DNA from 4 places in the Stappia sp. ICDLI1TA098 genome. Region 3 is predicted to be linked to each of the others. Evidence: riboswitches for the same ligand, from Rfam matches in the RefSeq annotation. Region 3 holds a riboswitch; each other region holds the start of a gene.
The links. Region 3 has a riboswitch for cobalamin ahead of ACSLUQ_RS19650 (ribonucleoside-diphosphate reductase subunit alpha). Riboswitches for the same ligand answer to the same signal wherever they lie in the genome.
Positions count from the first base shown of each region.

Region 1: it holds a riboswitch for cobalamin, as region 3 does, so the genes downstream of both, ACSLUQ_RS08510 (DUF1636 family protein) here and ACSLUQ_RS19650 (ribonucleoside-diphosphate reductase subunit alpha) in region 3, are expected to answer to the same signal.
Region 2: it holds a riboswitch for cobalamin, as region 3 does, so the genes downstream of both, ACSLUQ_RS07070 ((2Fe-2S) ferredoxin domain-containing protein) here and ACSLUQ_RS19650 (ribonucleoside-diphosphate reductase subunit alpha) in region 3, are expected to answer to the same signal.
Region 4: it holds a riboswitch for cobalamin, as region 3 does, so the genes downstream of both, cobU (bifunctional adenosylcobinamide kinase/adenosylcobinamide-phosphate guanylyltransferase) here and ACSLUQ_RS19650 (ribonucleoside-diphosphate reductase subunit alpha) in region 3, are expected to answer to the same signal.

Region 1 is NZ_JBTZBT010000001.1:1,865,522-1,870,946, forward strand. Features, by position in the region: gene znuA (zinc ABC transporter substrate-binding protein ZnuA) at 1-995, shown strand, start outside; gene ACSLUQ_RS08500 (DUF4198 domain-containing protein) at 1,191-1,916, shown strand; gene ACSLUQ_RS08505 (GTP-binding protein) at 1,992-3,215, shown strand; cobalamin riboswitch at 3,268-3,479, shown strand; gene ACSLUQ_RS08510 (DUF1636 family protein) at 3,600-4,082, shown strand; gene ACSLUQ_RS08515 (ABC transporter ATP-binding protein) at 4,079-4,906, shown strand; gene ACSLUQ_RS08520 (ABC transporter substrate-binding protein) at 4,970-5,425, shown strand, end outside.
Region 2 is NZ_JBTZBT010000001.1:1,566,576-1,572,000, reverse strand. Features, by position in the region: gene ACSLUQ_RS07085 (ABC transporter permease) at 1-27, opposite strand, end outside; gene ACSLUQ_RS07080 (ABC transporter permease) at 24-941, opposite strand; gene ACSLUQ_RS07075 (ABC transporter substrate-binding protein) at 955-2,445, opposite strand; gene ACSLUQ_RS07070 ((2Fe-2S) ferredoxin domain-containing protein) at 2,447-3,280, opposite strand; cobalamin riboswitch at 3,387-3,598, opposite strand; partial or broken gene ACSLUQ_RS07065 (GTP-binding protein) at 3,649-3,999, opposite strand; gene ACSLUQ_RS07060 (ZinT family metal-binding protein) at 4,046-4,702, opposite strand.
Region 3 is NZ_JBTZBT010000005.1:72,657-78,081, reverse strand. Features, by position in the region: gene ACSLUQ_RS19660 (carbohydrate ABC transporter permease) at 1-283, shown strand, start outside; gene ACSLUQ_RS19655 (ABC transporter substrate-binding protein) at 351-1,601, shown strand; cobalamin riboswitch at 1,756-1,976, shown strand; gene ACSLUQ_RS19650 (ribonucleoside-diphosphate reductase subunit alpha) at 2,091-4,955, shown strand; gene ACSLUQ_RS19645 (ribonucleotide-diphosphate reductase subunit beta) at 4,992-5,425, shown strand, end outside.
Region 4 is NZ_JBTZBT010000001.1:2,052,973-2,058,397, forward strand. Features, by position in the region: gene cobN (cobaltochelatase subunit CobN) at 1-1,389, opposite strand, end outside; gene cobW (cobalamin biosynthesis protein CobW) at 1,437-2,555, opposite strand; gene cobU (bifunctional adenosylcobinamide kinase/adenosylcobinamide-phosphate guanylyltransferase) at 2,552-3,094, opposite strand; cobalamin riboswitch at 3,245-3,472, opposite strand; tRNA gene ACSLUQ_RS09220 (tRNA-Asn) at 3,638-3,712, shown strand; gene ACSLUQ_RS09225 (VOC family protein) at 3,862-4,740, opposite strand; gene ACSLUQ_RS09230 (putative bifunctional diguanylate cyclase/phosphodiesterase) at 5,104-5,425, shown strand, end outside.

The DNA.
Region 1 (5,425 bases), on a different contig from region 3:
GCACGTCCCTGCTCTCCGCCGCCCTGCTCATGTCGACCAGCACGCTCGCCATTTCCGCCGACCTTTCGGTGGTGGCGTCGATCAAGCCCGTACATTCGCTGGTGGCATCGGTCATGCAAGGGGTCGCCGAGCCGACGCTGCTTCTCGAGGGCGCCAGTTCGCCGCACACCGCCACGCTCAAGCCGTCCCAGGCCACCTCTCTCGAGAAGGCGGACGTGATCTTCTGGATCGGCCACGATCTCGAGGCCTTCCTGGAAAAGCCGATCGAGACCGTCGGCGCGCGCGCCCGCTCCGTCGAGCTTGGAGAGGTCGAGGGCGTTGTCGAACTCCCCCCGCGCGAGGGAGGAGCCTTCGAGGCCCATGACCACGGCGAGCATGATCACGGCGAGGAAGGCCACGCCCACGATCATGGCGACGGCCATGACCACAAGCACGAGGCCGCGCACGACCATTCCCATGAGCACGGCCACGGGGAGGTCGACCCGCATGTCTGGCTCGATCCGGAGAACGCCAAGGCGATGGCCCGCGCCATCTCGGCGACGCTGTCGCAGGCCGATCCCGACAACGCCGATGCCTATGCGGCCAACCTTGCCCGCCTCGAGGGACGGCTCGATACGGAAAAGGCCGAGATCGCCAACATCGTCGCCCCCATCCGGGACAAGGGCTATGTGGTCTTTCATGACGCCTACCAGTACTTCGAAAAGCGTTTCGACCTCCACGCCGCCGGCTCCATCACCGTGAGCCCCGAGGTCATGCCCGGGGCGGACCGGGTGAAGCAGATCCGCGCCAAGATCTCCGATCTCGGCGCCACCTGCGTCTTCGCCGAACCGCAGTTCGAGCCGAAGCTGGTTTCCGTCGTCATCGAGGGCACGAAGGCGCGCAGCGGCGTGCTGGATCCGCTCGGTGCGGACATTCCCGCCGGTCCCGATCAGTACCCCGAGCTGCTGAAGGCGCTTGCCACCTCGCTCGCCGACTGCCTTTCGGCGAACGACTGACCTGACCACGCCGGTGCGCAACGCCCACTGCTTGCGCGCCGGCATTCTCCCCGCACCGTCGCAGCGACGCCGCCTGGCGTTGCGCGACCTTGCCCGCCGAACCCGTCTCCGTCTCGCTGCCGGCTCCCGGTGGCGTGTTGTGGCGTGGGTTTTCATCACCCAAATATGTTATGTTATCACATAAAGGACGCATTCATGCGACTGCTTCGCACCTCAACCGCCGCCGCGCTTTTCCTGGCCTCGCTTGCCTCGGCCTCAGCCCATGGCATCTGGATCGCCCAGCGCCACGGCGATCAGGCCATCGTCTACGGTCACGGTGCCTCGGACGAGGCCTATGACCCGGCAAAGCTCACGAGCCTTGCCGCAGCCACCGGCGACGGCAAGGCGGTGGCGCCGGATGTTCGCAAGGCCAAGGATCATGTCACCTTCAGCCTGCCGGACAGCGCCGTCTACGTCAGCGCGACGATGGACAACGGCTATTGGACCGAGCGCCAGGATGGCAGCTGGGTAAACAAGGCGAAGGACGAAGTCACCGACGCCCGGACTGCCGGCCGCAACTTCAAGCACGCGGTCTCGCTTGTCGGCGAGCCGGGCGGTGCTCCCCGCCCGCAGGGTCTGCCGCTGGAGATCGTGCCGCTAGCCGACCCTCTTCATCTGCATGCCGGCGACACGCTCGAGATCAAGGTTCTTGCCGACGGCGTTCCGGTCGCAGACGTGCCCGTCACCGCCGAATACACGACCGACAGCGAGGCGAGCCCGGTGCGCACCGATGCCGAGGGCAAGGCGCGTATCACCGTGCGCAACTCAGGCCTGAACGTCATCGCCGCCTCCTACAAGGCCCCGACCGACGACCCGGCCAAGGCCGACACCATCAATCACTTCACCACCTTCTCCTTCACCCTCTCCCGTCACAGCCACTGACGGATGACGCAAACGCGGGGGCGCCGAGTTTTCGGCGTCCCCGCAGAACAGCCCATCAGACACAGCGAGCCAGCCATGCCTCCCCGTCCGCACCCGAAAGGGAAGCTTCCCGTTACGGTTCTCTCCGGCTTTCTCGGCGCTGGAAAGACCACGCTCCTGAACCGCGTCCTCTCCAATCGGGAAGGTTTACGCGTCGCCGTCATCGTCAACGACATGAGCGAGGTCAACGTCGATGCCAGCCTGATCCGCGAAGGTGGAGCAAACCTGTCCCGCGTGGAAGAGAAACTGGTCGAGATGACCAACGGCTGCATCTGCTGCACGCTTCGCGAGGACCTTCTCAAGGAAGTGTTCCGGCTTGCCGGCGAAGATCGCTTCGACCATCTGCTGATCGAGGCGAGCGGCATTTCAGAACCCCTGCCCGTCGCCGCGACCTTCTCCTTCCGCGACGAGGATGATGTCAGCCTCGAGGACGTGGCTCAGATCGATTCCATGGTCACCGTGGTCGACGCAGCGAGCCTGCTGAAGGACTACGGCTCGACCGACTTCCTGACAGACAGGGGCGAATCCCTGGGCGAGGAGGACGAGCGCACGCTGGTCGACCTGCTCGTCGACCAGATCGAGTTTGCCGATACGATCGTCCTCAACAAGGTCTCCTCGGCCAGCCCTGACGACCTCGCCGCCGCGCGCAAGATCGTGCGCGCGCTCAACGCCGACGCCCACGTCATCGAGACCGATTTCGCCGAAGTCGCCGCCGGGGACATTCTCGGCACCGGCCGTTTCGACTTCGAGCGGGCGCAGACGCATCCGCTCTGGTTCAAGGAGATGAACGGCTATGCCGACCACATCCCCGAAACCGAGGAATACGGCGTTCGCTCGTTCGTCTACCGGGCGCGCCGCCCCTTTGACCCGACACGCTTCAAGCGGTTCATCGACACCACCTGGCCCGGCGTCATCCGCGCCAAGGGATTCTTCTGGCTGGCGACGCGCCCGCGTTTCGTCGGTGAGATCAGCCAGGCCGGCAGCATCGTGCGAACCGAGAAGCGCGGGCTTTGGTGGAGCGCCGTACCGACCTCCTACTGGCCGGAACACCCGGAGTGGCGCGAGGCGATGCGACCTCTCTTCGACCCGGTCTGGGGCGACCGACGCCAGGAGATCGTCTTCATCGGCGTCAGCGACATGGACGAAGCCCGACTTCGCGCCGATCTCGACGCCTGCCTGGTGGAGGCGACCGCCTTCAAGCCGGAGCGTTGGACAGGCCTTGCCGACCCCTTTCCCCTTTGGAACGCCGGCGGAGACTAGCGGTATGCGGCGAGAGGGCGACGAAAGCCGGTTGCAGCACCCCGGCCGATCTGCCAGTTTCAGCTGCGATGGTTGCCCGACGAGAATCTCCGAGGGCATGAAAAGGGAACACGGTGAGGCGTACCCAGCAGGGACCGAAACCGTGGCTGCCCCCGCAACTGTGAGCGGAAAGCCGACCCCGGTTTGCCACTGCCCTGACGGGCGGGAAGGTGGGGAAGGCGATGACCCGCGAGCCAGGAGACCTGCCATCGTGGATTCACCAGTGACCGGACGGGGTGTTCCGGGAGGGCGACATGGCAATTCCGATAGCGCGCACGCCGAAGGTGCGCCATCAGACCGCCTGCGTTCTTCTCCTGCCCCGTCTTTCCGACCGGCAGGATGTAGATGGCGCACGACCTGATCCCTTGCGAAACGCGAGCTGACGACACGGCCCCGTCCGCCATGGCCGGCGCGGTCGTCATCGTTTGCACCACCTGCCGGGCACGCACCGTCGACGAGGACGGCAGCACCCGTTACGGCGAGCGTGTCGGCCCGGCAGTGAGCGAGCGCCTGTGCACTGCCTTGCGCGACCAGGGACTGGCACCATCCGTGGCCGTGACTGGTGCGGCCTGCATGGCCGGCTGCGGCCGCCCCTGCGCCATTGCCATCCAGGCGCCGGGCAAGGCGGGCTATCTCTTCGGCAGCATCGAGACAGACGAGGAAATCTCGGCGATTGCCACTTTCGCCGGACAATACCTCGAGTTGGCGGACGGATGGTGTTCCTCGCTCCAGCGCCCGGAAGCTCTGAAGGGCAAGACCCTGGCCCGCCTGCCCGCGCCCGTCGTCGCCTTCCCGCTTTCCATGGCAAACGCGGAGATCGTTGAATGACACACGAGAGCGGCCTGGAAACCACCCTGGAACTCATCGGCGTCGGCTATTCGACCGCACGCGGGCAACGGCTCGTCGAGGATGTCTCCTTCCATGTCCATGCAGGCGAGATCCTGGTGATCGCCGGCCCGAACGGAGCCGGCAAGAGCACGCTGGTGCGCATGATCGCGGGTCTTGCACCTGCCGGCGACGGCGAGATCCTGCTGGGCAAGCGTTCGCTTGCGCGTGTGCCGATCCACGAGCGCGCCCGCGCCATCGCCTACGTCGGGCAGAGCGAGGAGCCGGATGGACGCCTCTCCGTCGCCGACTACGTGGCGCTCGGCCGCCTGCCCCATCGCCGGGCACTCGACGCCCGCGCCCATCAGGCAGCCCTCGGCGAAGCTCTAGCCGTGGCGGGCCTGACGGGGTTGTCGCGGCGAACCATGGGGAGCCTCTCCGGCGGCGAACGGCAGCGGGCCAAGATCGCCCGCGCCGTGTGCCAGGAGCCAAGGCTTCTGGTTCTCGACGAGCCGACCAATCATCTTGACCCGCGGGCCCGCGGGGACCTGCTCAGCCTGGTCACCCGCCTTGGCATCACGGTCATCGCCGTGCTGCACGATCTCACGCTGATCGAGGATTTCGCCAGCCACGTCGCGCTGATCGACGAAGGCCGGCTGACGGCCTACGGACACCCGCGAGACGTCCTCTCAAGCGCTCGGGTGCGTGCGACCTTCGAGGTCGACATGCACCGCCTTCCGCACCCCTCCGAAGACCGCATGCTGTGCGCCCTCGACATCCCGATCCGCCGGACGACGCCTGAAGCGGTGCCCGCGCTCGCGGACTGATCCCTCTCCGGCGCGGCCGCAACCTTCCCATCACATCGCCTGCCTTCACCGAAAGGGCCTTTCATGATCCGTCTCACCGCCGCGCTTGCCGCGCTCCTGCTTGCCGGCACCGCCCATGCCGCACCTGTCACCGTCGACAACTGCGGCCAGCCACTGACCTTCGAGACCACGCCCGAGCGCATGGTGACGCAGGACATCAACATTTCCGAAATGGCCTTCGCACTGGATCTTCAGGATCACATGGTCGGCGTCAGCGGCATCAGCGGCTGGTACAAGACGACGCCCGAGTTCGAAGCCAGACGCGGCGAGCTACCGGAGATCGCGCCGAAGTATCCCTCGCTGGAAAACATCGTCGCCTCCGGCGCAGACGTCTTCTTCGGCGGCTGGTACTACGGCATGAAGCCCGGCGGCGACGTAACGCCGGAGACGCTCGCCGACCAGGGCGTCAAGACGCTGATCCTCACCGAAAGCTGCATCCACGTCGACAAGAGCCGCCCCGCCGCCTCGCTCGATCTGCTT
Region 2 (5,425 bases), on a different contig from region 3:
GAGCGTGAGAACGATGGTGCGTCTCATGCCGAACGCGAGTCCAGTCGCCGCATGGCCAGTTCCACCGCAGCGTTCATGGCCAACATCCAGACGGCGACGGTCATGATGTAGGCAAGCAGCACTGAATAATCGCGTGCGCCGATGGACTGTACAAGAAACTGGCTGATACCCGGCAACCCGAACAGCACTTCCAGCGTTGCCGCTGTGCCAATCGCCCAGCCTGCCTCGGAGCGAACCGCCGATAGCATTGCATAGAGCGCACTGCGATGGCAGTGATGCCACAATGCCTGCCGATGAGTCAGTCCCTTGGCGAGTGCGGTGCGGAAGTAGGGCTGCCCGGTCTGTTCAAGCATGTCGCGCCGGTAGATGCGCGCGAACAGGCCGATCGAATGCATCGCGATGAGGACGATGGCAAGCGCATAGATCGATGGTCCGCCAGAGAACGGTCGTATGAGCTGAAGCTTGACGCCGAGCACCCAGATCAGGAGCAGTCCGAGCCAGAAGGCCGGCACCGCCTGCACACCGATCGCGAGGCCACGGCTGAAACGGTCAGCGATGCCCCGTGGCCGCATCGCTGCGGCGAGGCCCAGCGGCACCGCAAGCACGCTCGCGAGCGCAAGGCCGGAAATGCCGAGTGTGAGCGACAGGGGTAGGCGTTGCATGAACTCGCCAAAGATGGCCTCCCCCGTGCGGAACGAGCGTCCCCAGTCGCCGGCGACGAATCCCGACAACCAGCTGAAATAGCGCTGCGCCAGCGGCTGATCGAGACCCCATTCGGCACGCATCGCTGCGACCGTCGCAGGATCGGCGGGCAGGTTCCACGCACGGATGGCGATCTCGACAGGGTCGGCCGGCATCAGCGCGACAACGAGGAAGGCCAGCGCGGAGACCGCCAGCAAGCTGGCGGCCGCACGCAGGCCCAATCTCAGCGTATGCTCCAACACGCTAGTTCTTTCAGCGCACCTCGCCCATCTTCGGTCGGATCACGTGATAGTCTGAACCCCACGGCTCGTAATTCGCGAGGCGTTGCGAGAGGCCGACATGCCAGCTCGGCGACACGAGGAATGTTACCGGAGCATCCTTGAAGAGCTGCTCCTGCGCCTCCAGGGCAATCTCCATGCGCTCTTCCGACGTTCCGACCTTGGAAAATTTGGCAATGATCGCGTCGAACGCGTCGCTCTTGTAGCGCGCATGATTGAGCGGGCCATCGCTCTTCAGCATGGAGTTAAAGAAATAGGCAGGGTCCCCGGCGGGCGCAGTATGCTGTGCCCAGAGCGCAATGTCGAAAGCGCCGTCGGCAGCATATTCGCCGATATTCTCAACCACCCTGGTGTCGGAAGCAATGCCGACGCGGGCGAGGGCCGCCTTCACCACCGGCATCATGGTGACCAGGTCTGGCCGCTGCGGATAGGTGACGATCAGTATGGAGAGTTTCTGGCCATCCTTTTCGCGGACGCCGTCACTACCGGGCTCCCAACCGGCTTCGTCCAAAAGCGCCTTCGCCTTGTCGAGGTCCGTGTTGCGGGGCTCCTTCGCTGCAAAAGGGAAATATGGTGCAAAAGCGCCTGTGGCTGGAGTGCCGGCGTTGATCGCCGCGACGAGTTCCTGGCGGTCGATGGCGAGATCGATCGCCTGCCTGACTTTCACGTCCGATACGGCTGGTCGCTCATTGTTGATGAAGCCGAAATACTGGTAGCCCACCGGGAAGGATTTGATTGCGACACCCGGATTGGCTTTCAACCGTGAGAGGCCTTCAGCCGGCAAGCCAAAGGCAATATCGAGTTCGCCAGCCTCGAAGGCCAGTGCCATCGTCTGCGCATCGCCAAACCGGCGCAGATTGATCGGCGAACGGTCTTCCGCGCCGGGGAAACTGGTATTGGGCTTCAGTGCCAGGTTTTGGTCGACGTTGAACTCCTCGACCGCATAGGGGCCGGTGAACAGGAACGAGCCGTCCTCCTTTGTGGTGTAGGCCATAAGCGGCCATTCGGCGAAGAGTGCTGCAATCAACGGCACCGGCCTCTCCGTGGTCAGCGCAAGCGTGAGATCGTCCTGCGCCTCGAAACTGATCATGCCACCGGTGGATTTGGCCGCCGGCAGTTTTGAGAAGGTGTGATCGAACCCCTTTTTCAGGGCGGCCGCCGTGACAGGTGAGCCATCGGAGAAGAAGCGGCCGGGCGCAAGGCTAACGGTCCAGGTCAAGTCTCCGGTCCGCTCTGCCGTTGCAGCCAGTTCAGGCACCAGATTGCCGTCCTTGTCGACCATAAACAGCTTTTCGCCAATACCGTGGCTGACCAGCGCCCAGCTTGATGACCCTTTGGTCGGATCAAGAGCAGCTGTGATGAACGTTGCGCCGGCCTGGATTGCTTCTTGTGCTATTGCCGGCACAGTGAAAACGCACGTGGAAACGGCCAACGCGGCAAGCGTGGCTCGGGTGATGTGTCTCATGTCAGTCCTCTGTTGAATCTGGCTGAATCTTGCTGCGCAGGCGCTGCTTGCGTCCGGTCGGTTGATAGGCGAAGTCGTCGACGATGCGTCCTCCGAGCAGATGTTCCTCGACGATACGGTCGATCGCAGTCTCGGTAACACCGCCGTAATAGGTACACTCGGGAAACACTTGGACCACTGGTGCAAGTGCGCAGGGGCCCAAGCACGTCGATTTTGCGGTCATCGTGCCGCAGCCGGTCACACGCAGTTTGCGGCGCTGTTGCACGTTGCGCAGATGTGCCCAGATTGCATCCGCGCCGGCGGCGTTGCAGGCTCCGCCCTCGCAGACGAGGACGCGGTGCTTCTGCGCTGGCACCAACGATGCCTCAGGCTTTGCGCCGTCGGGAACAATGACGGGGGCGATTGCAGCATCTGCGATCATGGCGGAAAGCAACGCTTCGAAGTGCATACTCTGGGCGATATCGCGGGTGACCCGTATCGGTGGCCAGCCGTCAGGAGTTTCTGCCTGCCAACGCTTCAGCGAGCGTGTCATCCAGTTCATGAAGCTCGGTTCCATCGGAAGCACCAGCGGAACGACCAGAATGGACGCAAATCCGCGCCCGCGCAGGTTCAGAAGCGCATCGCGCAGCGATGGTTGTCCTTGCTCGGAAAAACATGAGATGGCCTGTGCCACATTGGGAAGACGTGCGGCTATGGACGCAAGTCGCTGCATCTCGGCATGAGGCGCGGCAGCGAATGCAGACTTTGCGACCAGCAGGACAGCCTCGCCGAGAACGGCAGGCCCGTTTCCTTCGTTGTGCCGGTTTGCATCCGTTGACGTTGAAGTCTGCTCCAATCAAAAATCCCCGCTGCCATGCAGACGGGGACCTGGAGACGTGGCGCGAGTTCAGTTCATGCAGACCGAACACAGCGTACGCGCTCCCATGGCAATCCCCGACCACGGAACTCTATGTTGTCAGGCAGGTCTCCTGGCTCGCGGGTCGTTGCTGCTTTGCGTGTCTTCCCGGCTCAAATGCCAGTGACATTGACGGCAAAGCGGCTCGCCGCTCACAGTTGCGGGTCAGCTCCGGCATTCCTCGAAAGGTCACCGGATTCCCTCTTAGCTCCCTGTCGGAAATTCCGACAGGGAGAACCTTGACGGCGCGACAGTCTCGAATTGTGTTTCACTTGTCAATCTCGCTTGAAATGTTCTTTCGGATCGGCTTAGGAAGCAACGGCATTGCGTTCCCAAGCCGGGAGCGGATCGGCTAGATCACGCCTGCGGCCGGGCATGAAGTCTGTTTCCGGAACGAGGCCAGCGTCCAGCTCGGCGCGGACTTTCCGCTCATCCATCGGATCACAACCGATGAAGACGATCTCCTGGCGCCGATCGCCCCACACGGGATCGAGATAGGGCCTCATGGCTGCCTTCCATTCCGGATAATCCGGCCATTGATGCTTGCGGACAGATGCCCACCACAGGCCATGCTTTTCTGTGCGGATGAGCGCTCCGGTCTGACTGATTTCACCGACATAATCCGGGCGGGTCGCCAGCCAGAAGAACCTCTTGGCGCGCCCGGCTGGAAGCCGGGCGCGAGGTTGTTGGAAGAAGCGTCCCCAATCAGTGCGCGATCATCTCGTGAACGATCTCGTCGGCCTTGAGCGAGGACGGATAGTAGGTCGGCCAGTTTGTCAGCTCCTCCAGCAGGGCCGCACGGTCGTCGCCCCAGTAGAGGTGATAGTGGTCGGTGACCTCGGGCGCGATCCTGTGATCGCTGAACTGGATGAACGCAGGTGCGGCCTCGTCGCCTTTCGTCTTCTTGAAGATGAAGCGGACGCCGCGGTTGCCCTTCTTGTAGGTGAGGATCTCGTAGCCGTCATAGGCGTAGTGGCCCTCGACCGGCTGGCCGTCACGATAGAAGGTGACGATGTCGCCCTTGATCGTGATCCGCTCGACGTCGGTCTTGTAACCGACATCGTAATAGGCCTTCCATTCGTCGGCGGTCTTGTCTCCGCTTTCGGCCTTGTGCGTCCAGACAGGATCGAGCGTCCCGTCCTTCAGGTGCGGATAGACCGACTGCCAATCGCCCGCGTAGTCCGAGAGGGGGCGATCCTTGATCTGGCTGTCCTCGAAATAGCCTTTGTAGACCTTCTCGTCACCGTGATCGTGTGCGTGCTCCTTGCCATGATTGTGTCCGTCACCATGACTGTGGTCGTGGCTTTTCTCGCCCTCATGGTTCTTGCCGCTCCCGCCTGCAACAGTGATGTTGTATGGCATGCCCTCGACCTCGATGGTTCCGGATTCCTGCAGGGTGTCCTTCGCAATCCGTCGAACCAGTCCGGCCTTCGGATCGCTCATGACGATCTCGTCGCCAGCCATGGCCAGCCGCGGGCGCGGGTCGTTCCAGTGGCCGTCCATCGAGTAGGACTCGGTCACCTTTTCGCTCTTGGCCACCGCGCCGTCGAGGATGTCCAGTTGATGCAGCGTGCCGTCTTCGGTGAGCACATAGCCAAAGCGGGCATTGGCCGGATCGAGCGCGAAGTCGATACGTCGGAACGGAAGCTTTATGTAGCGGAAGTGTGGTTCGTCGGCGGGGTCAACCACCACAAGGCCATTGGCACCGTAGTTCCCTAGGAAGACCTGCATGCTCTTGGCACCGAGCAGTGTTCCGGTCTTCTGGCCGGCCGGCAGGTCGTTTGAATATTTCAGCATCTTGAAGGTCGGTGCATCGCTTCCGGCAGTGACCGTCAGCACGCCTTCATCACATCCAGCCGCGAGGAAGGCACCGGAAAACGCCTCGCCATGAATTCCGGAGCAGGTGGCAACCTCGCCGACCGGCGTTCCGTCTTCCTTGACCGTCTGCATGCCAACCCGCTTAGGCAAGGCGTCGCCTTCAACCGGCACGTCGGAAGCGACCGTCGTGACCCAGTGCTTGCCGATCGGTGCAGCAAAGCCGTGATGTGCACGGGCTTGCGGCAAGCGAGTGGACTCGACCTCGCC
Region 3 (5,425 bases):
GCGCATCGCCTTCCCGCTTGTCATGCCGGCGGCCACCGCCTTTGCGATCTTCTCCGTCACCGCGCACTGGAACGACCTGTTCTGGCCGCTGATCGCCACGACCGATCCGCATCTCGCCACTCCGCCGCGCGGCATTCTCTACTTCCGGGACGAGGAATCCGGTGACGACGTCGGCCCGCTGATGGCAGCGGCCGTGATCATCACCGCTCCGCTGGTCATCGCCTTTCTGGTGGCGCAGCGGAAGTTCACCCAGGGCCTCGCGGCAAGCGGGCTCAAGGGCTGAAACGCGGGAACCACGAAAGACGCGGGAAAAACCGCGCGTGCAGAAACGTCAACAAGGAGTGTCAAGCATGAGACGTGCCCTATTCGCCGCCGCCTTCGCGCTCACCGCCACCGCCGCGACCGCGCAGGAAACCGAAATCCGCGTGCACTATGCGATTCCGACCATCTGGGCGGACACGCAGAAGGTGCTCGCCGATGCCTTCATGGCCAAGCATCCCGACATCAAGGTCACCCTCGACGGCGCCGCCGAGGGCTATCCGGAAGGCGTCCAGCGCCTGCTGCGCGAGGCTGTCGCCGGCACCGCGCCGGACGTCGCCTATGTCGGCCTCAACCGCTGGCGCATCCTGCAGGAGCGCGGCCTGACGCAGCCGCTGGAGGGTTTCCTCGGCGAGGATCCCGCAAAGGCCGGCTACACGCCCGCCCTGCTCTCGCTCGGCAGCTTCAAGGGCCAGCAGCACGCGCTTGCAACGTCCGCCTCGACGCTGGTGATGTACGTCAACCCCAAGCTGGTCGAGCAAGCCGGCGGCTCGATGGACGATTTCCCCACCACGTATGACGGGGTGATCGAGCTCGCCGCCAAGATCAACGCGCTTGGCGACAACATCGACGGCGTATGGATCGACCGCCACGACTGGCGCTACCAGTCGCTGCTCGGCGCCTATGGCGGGCGCCCGATGAACGAGGACGAGACCGACATCACCCTCGACAGCGAAGCCGGCATCGAGGCTGCGCGCCTCTACCAGCGCTTCGCCAAGGAAGGCGGCATGAAGTCCTACGCCGACAGCGACGCCCGCCAGGCGCTGCCGGCCGGTACGCTTGGCATCATGTTCGAGAGCTCCTCGCTGCAGACGCGCTTCGAGCAGGGCGCCGGAGATGCCTTCACGCTCGCGGTGAAGCCGCTGCCGATCGCCACCGAGGACAAGGAGAAGGTCTACTTCCCCACCGGCGGCTCCGGCATCGTCATGCTGACCAAGGATGCGGCCAAGCAGAAGGCCGCCTGGGAGTACATCTCCTTCGTGACCGGCCCCGAAGGCCAGAAGATCATCGTGGAATCGACCGGCTATGCCCCGGCCAACTCCATCGTGATCGAGGACAAGGCCTATCTCGGCTCGTTCTATGAAAAGAACCCGAACGCGCTTGTCGCCCACACCCAGATCGCGAACTACGCCGGCCCCTGGTACGCCTATCCGGGCACCGAGGGCGTCGCCGTGACCGACCTTATCTCGGCCGCGCTGGTCGAGGTCACCGAAGGTGCCGACCCCGAGGCGACGATCAAGGAGCTTGCCGAAACGCTGCGCGTCCAGCTCGGCATGAAGTGAGGCCGGGGTCTCCCTGACCCGGCATCACGGGGCCACGGTCGCGCAAGCGGCCGTGGCCTTTTCTTATGGCAACGCTTCGTCACGCCAGGCTCCCACCGAGAAAATCTCTTGGATGGTCGAACACAATCAATTGACGGAAGATCCGGCTTCAACCACCATATCTTGTAGTCATGGTCTCTCGATTCTCAGGATCGAGAGCTAAGAGGGAATTCGGTGCGCCGTCCTGAATCGGGACGGCAAGGCCGAAGCTGCCCCCGCAACTGTAAGCGACGAGCCAACGTCCCTATCGCGTCACTGGAACCTGAGGGTTTCGGGAAGGCCGGACGGAAGCTGTGACCCGCGAGCCAGGAGACCTGCCGTGACACCAACGTATCGTCCCTGGGCGGGGTGTCCCGGTGGATCGCATGGATCAATCGTCGCTGCATCACGCGGCGGCCTCCTCCTGCATCCGCTCGGCCTTTGCCCCCAATAAATTGGGGTTTGAAGCCGATGTCTCTGACCATCGCAACCGAACGTCCGGATCTCCGGGCTCAATCCGTTCCGGCCGCCGATCCCGGCTGCCGGGTGATCCGCCGCAACGGCACCGTGACGCCCTTCGACGCCTCCAAGATCACGCTGGCGCTGTCGAAGGCCTTCCTCGCCATCGAGGGCAGCGGCTCCGCGGCCTCGCACCGCGTGCACGACATCGTCGAGGGACTGACGGAGCAGGTCGTCGCCGGCCTGACGCGCGGTGGCGAGGCCGGTCGCACCTTCCACATCGAGGACGTCCAGGACCAGGTGGAACTGGCGCTGATGCGTGGCGGTCACCACAAGGTCGCCCGCGCCTATGTTCTCTACCGCGAGGAGCGCGCGCGGGAACGCGAGCGCGAGCGCGCCGCGACGGCTCCGGCCATGACCACGCCGCCCGCCCTGCGCATGACTTCGGCGGACGGAACCCTTGTCGCCCTTGACGACGCCCGGCTCGAAACCGTCATCCGCGAAGCGACCGGCGGACTCGCCGACGTGTCGAGCGAGACGGTCCTCGCCGAAACGCGACGCAATCTCTATGACGGCATCAGCGCCGACGAGCTGGCACTGGCACCGATCCTCGCCGCGCGCACGCTGATCGAGCGTGAGCCGAACTACGCCAAGGTCTCCGCCCGCCTGCTCAACGACAAGCTGCGCCGCGAGGCGTTGTCGTTCCTTGCCGGACGCCCTGACCAGGCGACGCAGGCGGAGATGGCGGAACGCTACGGCGCCTATTTCACCGCCTATGTGCGACGCGGCATCGAGGAGGAACTTCTCGATCCGGAGCTCGCCCGCTTCGATCTCGCCACTCTTGCCGCCGCACTCGCGCCCGAGCGCGACATGCAATTCGACTACCTCGGCCTGCAGACGCTTTACGACCGCTATTTCCTGCATGCGCGCGGCACCCGCATCGAACTGCCGCAGGCATTCTTCATGCGCGTCGCCATGGGGCTCGCCGTGCACGAGATAGACCGGGAAGCCCGCGCCATCGAGTTCTACCGGCTTCTTTCCTCCTTCGACTTCATGACCTCGACGCCGACACTCTTCAACTCCGGCACCCGCCACCCGCAGCTCTCGTCCTGCTTCCTGACCACCGTCTCGGACGATCTCGACGGCATCTTCAAGGCGATCCGGGACAATGCGCTGCTCGCCAAATACTCCGGCGGACTTGGCAACGACTGGACGCAGGTGCGCGGGCTCGGCGCTCATATCAAGGGCACCAACGGCGAGAGCCAGGGTGTCGTTCCCTTCCTGAAGGTCGCCAACGACACAGCCATCGCCGTCAATCAGGGCGGCAAGCGCAAGGGCGCGGTCTGCGCGTATCTCGAGACCTGGCACATCGACATCGAGGAATTCCTCGACCTTCGCAAGAACACCGGCGACGACCGCCGGCGCACCCACGACATGAACACCGCCAACTGGGTGCCGGACCTGTTCATGGAGCGTGTCGAGGCCGACGCGGCCTGGACATTGTTCTCGCCCGACGAGACGCCGGAGCTTCACGATCTCTACGGCCCTGCCTTCAAGACCGCCTACGAGGCCCATGAGGCGCGCGCAGCGCGCGGCGAGATCAAGGTGTTCAGGCAGGTGCGGGCCGTCGACCTGTGGCGGCGGATGCTGACCATGCTGTTCGAGACGGGGCACCCCTGGATCACGTTCAAGGATCCCTGCAACATCCGTTCTCCGCAGGGACACGTCGGCGTCGTGCATTCCTCCAACCTCTGCACGGAGATCACGCTGAACACGGCGGAGGACGAGGTCGCCGTCTGCAATCTCGGCTCGGTCAACCTTGCCGCCCATGTCACCGCGGACGGTCTCGACCACGACCGGCTGGCGCGCACGGTCGCCACCGCGATGCGGATGCTCGACAATGTCATCGACATCAATTTCTACACGATCCCGGAGGCCCGGCGCTCCAACCTGCGCCACCGCCCGGTCGGCCTCGGCATCATGGGCTTCCAGGACGCGCTCCAGGCCCAGCACATCGCCTATGCCTCGCCGGAGGCCGTCGACTTCGCCGACCGGAGCATGGAGGCCGTGAGCTTCCACGCGATCTCGGCCTCGGTGGCGCTTGCCGCCGAGCGCGGTCGTTATGCAAGCTTCGAAGGCTCGCTGTGGTCGAAGGGCATCCTGCCCGTCGACAGCCTCGATCTCTTGGCGGAGGCGCGCGACGGGTTCGTGCCCGACCGCACCTCCCGGCTCGACTGGGACTCCCTGCGTGAGCGCGTCAGGCGCGTCGGCATGCGCAATTCCAACTGCATGGCGATCGCGCCGACGGCAACGATCTCCAACATCTGCGGCGTCTCCCAGTCGATCGAGCCGGCCTATCAGAACCTCTTCGTCAAATCGAACATGTCCGGCGACTTCACCGTGGTGAACGCGGCACTGGTTCGCGACCTCAAGGCACGCGGTCTGTGGGACGAGGTCATGGTCTCGGACCTGAAGTACTACGACGGCAGCGTCGGCAGGATCGACCGTATCCCCGATGATCTCAAGGCTCTCTACGCAACGGCCTTCGAAGTCGAGGCATCATGGCTGATCGAGGCCGCCGCGCGTCGACAGAAGTGGATCGACCAGGCGCAGTCGCTCAATCTCTATGTCGCCAATCCGTCGGGCCGAAAGCTCGACGAGACCTATCGGCTCGCATGGCAGCGCGGGCTGAAGACCACCTATTACCTGCGTTCCAGCTCCGCGACTCACGTCGAGAAGTCGACCCTCAAGGGCACGGACGGCAAGCTCAACGCCGTCTCCGCCGGCGGCCCGGCGTCCGCCCCGCTTGACCCCGTCCCGGCAACACAGGTGCAGGCCTGCGCCATCGACGATCCCGACTGCGAAGCCTGCCAGTAAGCGGCCCTCAAGACACACCGGACAACGGAGACAGACATGCTCGACTGGTCAGACAACGGCACGGCGGCCGCGCCCGCCGCCCCGTCCTCGCCGCTTCCCGCAGCGGATGCCACAGGTCTTGGCGCCATCGATCGCGGGGCCGCCCGCGTCACGGTGGACGAAAAGCGCATGATCAACGCGCGCGCCGACGTGAACCAGCTTCTGCCGCTCAAGTACCGATGGGCCTGGGAGAAATATCTCTCCGGCTGCAACAATCACTGGATGCCCACCGAGGTTTCCATGCAGGCCGATATCGCCTTGTGGAAGTCGCGCGACGGCCTCACGGAGGACGAGCGGCGGATGGTGAAGCGCAACCTTGGCTTCTTCGCCGCATCGGAGAGCCTTGTCGCCAACAACATCGTGCTGGCGATCTACCGCCACCTCACCAACCCGGAGTGCCGGCAGTACCTGCTGCGCCAGGCTTTCGAGGA
Region 4 (5,425 bases), on a different contig from region 3:
CGCCCGGTAGTCGGAAAGCGCCAGCGCGGCGCCGCCGTGTCGGGCCCGCCGGTCCTCCAGCGCGTTGGTCGGCCCTTCACTGATCGCGGCCATGAGCGCGGAGGAATCGCGTGCGGGGCTGGCGACCGCGTATCCCGCTCCGGCAAGCGCGCTGAGAAGATCGGCGCAGGACGCGGGCGTATCGAGTCCGACGCCATTTGCGAGCCGGCCATCCTTGTTCGGATAGTTGGCAAGGATGAGCGCCACCTTCCGCTCCGAGGCCGGCTTTCGCGCCAGCCGGGCAATACGGGCGGCCTGTTCGGCAACGAAATCGACGCGGTCCGCCTTGGGAACGAAACGCATGGTCGTCGACTGGGTGCGCGCGTCGCGCGGTGCTTCCTCCTTGAAGGAGACAGCCCGCGTCAGGATGCGCCCGTCCACCTCGGGCATGACCACGTGCATGGCAAGGTCGCGGATCGAAAGCCCCTGATCCGCATCGCGCCAGCCCTCCTGCGAGGACGACGAGAAGACCACCTGGAGCACCGGCGCGCCCGGCGCGTCGAGCGGCGTCGGGCGGTGGCGCGCCCCGGCCTTCGACACGGCGAAGGCGGTGGCGTTCAGGACCACCGCCGGCGGCGCCGCGTCGAAGAGCGCGGCGAGCACGGAAGCGGACTCCGCCTCCTTCAGGGATGCGACGAAAACCGGAAGAGGGTTGAGCCCGCGCGCCCGCAGCGCCGCGACAAGCGCCTCCACCGGCGCGGTCGCCGCGCTCTGAACGAGCGCGCGGTAGAAGACAATGGCGGCAACGGGCGCATCCGGATCGCTCCACAGCGAGCGGAGATCGGCAAGCGAGGGACGCGCGACGTCGGGCAGGAAGATGCCGGCGCGCGGCAGCGCGCGGGGCGGATCGGGCTCCGCCGTCTGATCGAGCAGATGCCCGCAGAACCGCAGGAAGTTTTCCTGGTTCTCCGCCCCGCCCTCGGCGAGATAGCGCCAGAGGCATTCCACGGTCGCCACATCGAGGGTCGAACGCGCGGCAAGATCCGCGTCCCAGCGGTCGTCCCCCGGCATCACGGCAAGCCCGATGCCCGCGCCGCGCGCGACCTCCGTCAGCCTTTCGACGCCGTAGGGCCAGTACTCCGCCCCGCCGAGCAGCCGAAGGATCACGAGGCGAGAGCCCGCGACCGTGTCCTCGGCGTAAAGGTCCACCGAATACGGATGGGAAAGCGCCATCATGTTGGCAAGTCGCAGCGAAGATACGGTCTCGCCAAGCCGCTGCTTCGCCGCCGCCAGAGAGGCGAGCTCTGTGTCGGCCGCAGACAGGACAATCACGTCCGCCGGGCTCTGGCCGAGATCGACCGCCTCGTCGCCCTGGTCGATGCGTCCGCTGCGTCCGGCAAGAATGTGCATGCCGCCTCCCCTTGTGGTTCCGTTTTCCCGCCCGCTCTTTCGCCTGATCAGGCGGCCTGCGCGCTGGCGAGAAGCCCCTCCACGCGGGCGAGGTCGAAACCGGCGAGCCCGATCACCACGAGCCGGCCCGGCGCGCGGCTGTCGCGGGCGAACCATGCTTCCACGCGGGGGCCGACCGCCTGCACCATCGCCGGTGCCGCCTTGCCGGATATTTCCGCCGCGCCCTTGATCCGCAGCACGCCGGGAACCGCCATCGCCGCGCCGACGCGCGCCTCAAGGTCCTTCAACGACGCGAACGCCGCGAGCGTCACCACATGGCTCTCGAATTCATCATGGTCATGATCGTGATGATGATGGTGGTGATCGTGATCATCGTCATGATCATGATCGTGATCCCCGTCGTCGTGATGGTGATGGCTCTCGTGATGCCCCTCGCGCCCGGTCATGTCCTCCTCGGAGGCACTCATGCGGCCAAGGAGCACGTCGGCGGCGAGCACCCCCTTCTCCGCCGTGACGATCTCAACGGCAGGGCGCACGCGTGAGGCGACCTCGGCGCGCACACGGGCAAGCCCCTCCGCGTCGACAAGATCGGCCTTGTTGAGCACGACGAGGTCGGCGCAGACGAGCTGGTCCTCGAAAAGTTCCTCCACCGGGCTTTCGTGGTCCAGCGCCTCGTCGGCGGCGCGCTGCGCGGCAAGGGCCGCCTCGTCGCCGACAACACGCCCCTCGGCAACGGCGGCCGCGTCGACAACGGTCACCACGGCATCGACCGTGACCCGCGTCTTCACGCTCGGCCAGGAAAAAGCGCGCACCAGCGGCTGAGGCAGAGCCAGGCCCGACGTCTCGATGACGATGTGCTCGGGCGCGTCCTCGCGGTTGATCAGCATTTCCATCGTCGGCAGGAAGTCGTCGGCGACCGTGCAGCAGATGCAGCCATTGGTCAGTTCGACCACCTCGTCGGCCGCGCAGGTCGGGTCGGCGCAGCCGTCGACCAGCGAGCCGTCAAAGCCCATGTCGCCGAACTCATTGACGATGAGCGCGATCCTCTTGCCCTTCGCCTCGCGCAAGAGATTGGAGAGCAGCGTCGTCTTGCCGGCCCCAAGGAAGCCGGTGACGATCGTGGCCGGGATCTTGCCGGTACGCTGCGGGGGCTGGGAAGTGCTCATAAGGTGATCTCCGGTTGGGCGGAATTGGGCTTGAGGACAAGCGGCAGGCCGGCGGCTACCAGCACCGCGGCCTCGGCCGCTTCCGCGATCAGACGGTTGAGGCGTCCCTGCTCGTCGCGAAAGCGGCGGGCAAGCGCATTGTCGGGAACGATACCGGAGCCGACCTCGTTGGTGACGAGCACCACCGGCCCGGCTGCAGCGGCAATCGCGGCACGCAGCCGCCGGGTCTCGGCGGCGGGATCCGCTTCGGCGAAAAGGACGTTCGAAAGCCAGAGCGTCAGGCAGTCGACCAGCAGCGCCCGCCCGGGCCGGCTCTCGGCGGCGATGACGCCGGCGATATCGCGAGGCTCCTCCAGCGTCAGCCAGCCTTCGCCGCGCTGGTCGCGGTGGCGTGCGACGCGCTCGCGCATCTCGCCGTCGCCGGCGACACAGGTCGCCACGTAGACACGCTCGCGGCCGCTGGCGCGAACGAGCCCCTCCGCGTAGGCGCTCTTGCCAGAGCGCGCACCGCCGGTCACGAGAACAGTCCTGAAGGGCATTAGTTTCCGGCCACGCGCGGGCAATGCGGTGACAGGCGTGTACGGCCGCGCAGACGACGGCCGGGATCGAATCTCTTCATTGCAGCCTCCTGCCGTCCACCCGACGGCCGTGACGTTTCGGGCCGGGGCCGCGCGCCACAGGGCGGATGCGGGCTCCCGGGATCTCCGGCTCGTCTCCTGGCTCGCGGGTCGCGGCCATGTCCCTGCCCTTCCCGGGCCGTTCGCCCAGTGGTACGCGCAGGATGGCTCGCCGCTCACAGTTGCGGGGGCAGCTACGGATTCGGGACCCCGACTTGGGTCGTCCCCCACCGTATTCCGACTTTCACCTCTCCCTCGGACTTTGTCCGTCGGATAAGGACCGGTCGTCCTTCATAGCGCGGCGCGAGGCCGCCAACAAGCTCGCCGGACCGCCCGGCATTCGGCGCCAGATCCCCTCCCCGCACTGGTGCCTGTGGAAAAATCATGACAAAATACTTGGCAAATGCGCATGGGCTTTGCTATATGCCCCTCACCGACGCGGTGCACCGCACTGCGGTTCAGTGATCCCCGGTAGCTCAGTGGTAGAGCAAGCGGCTGTTAACCGCTTGGTCGCTGGTTCGAATCCGGCCCGGGGAGCCACTCTTCTTCTTTTCCTTACATCGAGATTTTCCGCAAGGCGGCGCTTCGCAGCGTATGCGGTTGTGTGACCTCTCGCCCGTCGCAAGCATGCAATCGGGGAGATGGCATCCGCCGGAACTGGCTCCGACGGATGTCTACCGATCCGTGCATCAAGCCCCGCGCAGAACGATTTCCGTTCCCCAGGGATCCCGAAGCGTCAGCACGTCACCCGAATCATCGACGAAAATCCCCCCGGCGCGTGCAGTCGCGGAGATCCGGTCGCGATCCTCCTTCGAAAGAACGATGAGCTCCAACGACGCGAGACCGGTGCGCCCCGGCGTGCGCGTGCCCGCCCCCCGGCTGTTCCAGACATTGCCGGCAAGCTGGTGATGATAACCGCCGGAGCCGAAGAAGCTGCCGCCAGGATAGCGCGCCGAAAGGTCAAAGCCGATCACGTCGCGATAGAAGCCCTCAGCCAGATCTGTGTCGCCGACGCGCAGGTGAACATGACCGACGATGCTTCCTTGCGGCATGCCGGACCAGGTCCGCTCTGCTCCAGCAGCGATCAGGCCTTCCGCGTCGAGCGGATCGGTGGACATGGTCACCGTGCTATCCGCACGCCACCAGACCTCGGCCGGGCGATCGGTGTAGATCTCGATGCCGTTGCCCTCGGGATCGGCAAGGTAGAGCGCTTCGCTGACGATGTGATCCGACGCCCCGTCGATCCTTAGGCCCGTCTGCAGCGCGAAGCGCAGCCAGCAGCCGAGATCGGCGCGCGTCGGCAGCAAGAAGGCGGTATGAAAGAGACCGGCCTCGCGCGGGCTCGACGCGGCAAGAGAAGGATCGCCGCGCAGCTCCAGAAGCACAGAATCGCCAACTCCCAGCCGCACGGTTTCATCATCGCGCGCAAGAACGGCAAGCCCGAGCACCTTGCGGTAAAAGTCGGTCATTGCCGCCAGATCGCGAACGGCCAGAACTACGCGACCGACGCGCATCGGCGCGGCCATCATATCGAACTGCCCGGTTCCGGTCTTTGTGTGAAGCTCCATCATAAGTCCCCGATTGCGCCTGGCATCCGCTCGCCACGCAAGCGCCGGCCTCCTTGCCGGCCTTGCCGCTAAAACCTGGGACAGGCACGGTCTTCGTACAATTGGCGTAATCGTGGCAATATTGTTAATCTGACAGAAACAATGTAAGAAACATCAAGGCTCTCCTCAGCGGGGCCAATCGGCGCCGCCTGCCATGCTTGCCCCCTTCCCCTTTGGAATTTGTCCTGACGCTTGTTTTTATTCGACAAATAAATTCTCCCACCGCTGCTGCGAAACATTGAGCGGCGGGATTTCTCATAAACGCTCGTATTTTCCCTTCCTATGCAAATTCGATGGGCAATCATAATTTATTGGCATTGAACATTGTTATTTCTTGGGGCCACTGGGGAAATCGACATGCCACCGCAGATAGCACAACTTTGGCAACGGTTTGCCGAACCGGTACTTGTCGTTGCGAGTGGCATCGGAATCTGGTCCATCCTCGTTTACCTGGACGCGTTCGAGGCTGCTATCGCATTTGCCAAGGCTCATGAGACCTTTGAAGTCGACGAAGCCTTCTTGGCAATTTCCATCATCGGCATCCTCGGGTTCCTCTACAGCATCAGGCATCACGCCCGCCTCAAGGGCGAACTGCACCGACGCGTTGAAGCTGAAAAACGTGCCGCGTGGCTTGCCGAGCATGACG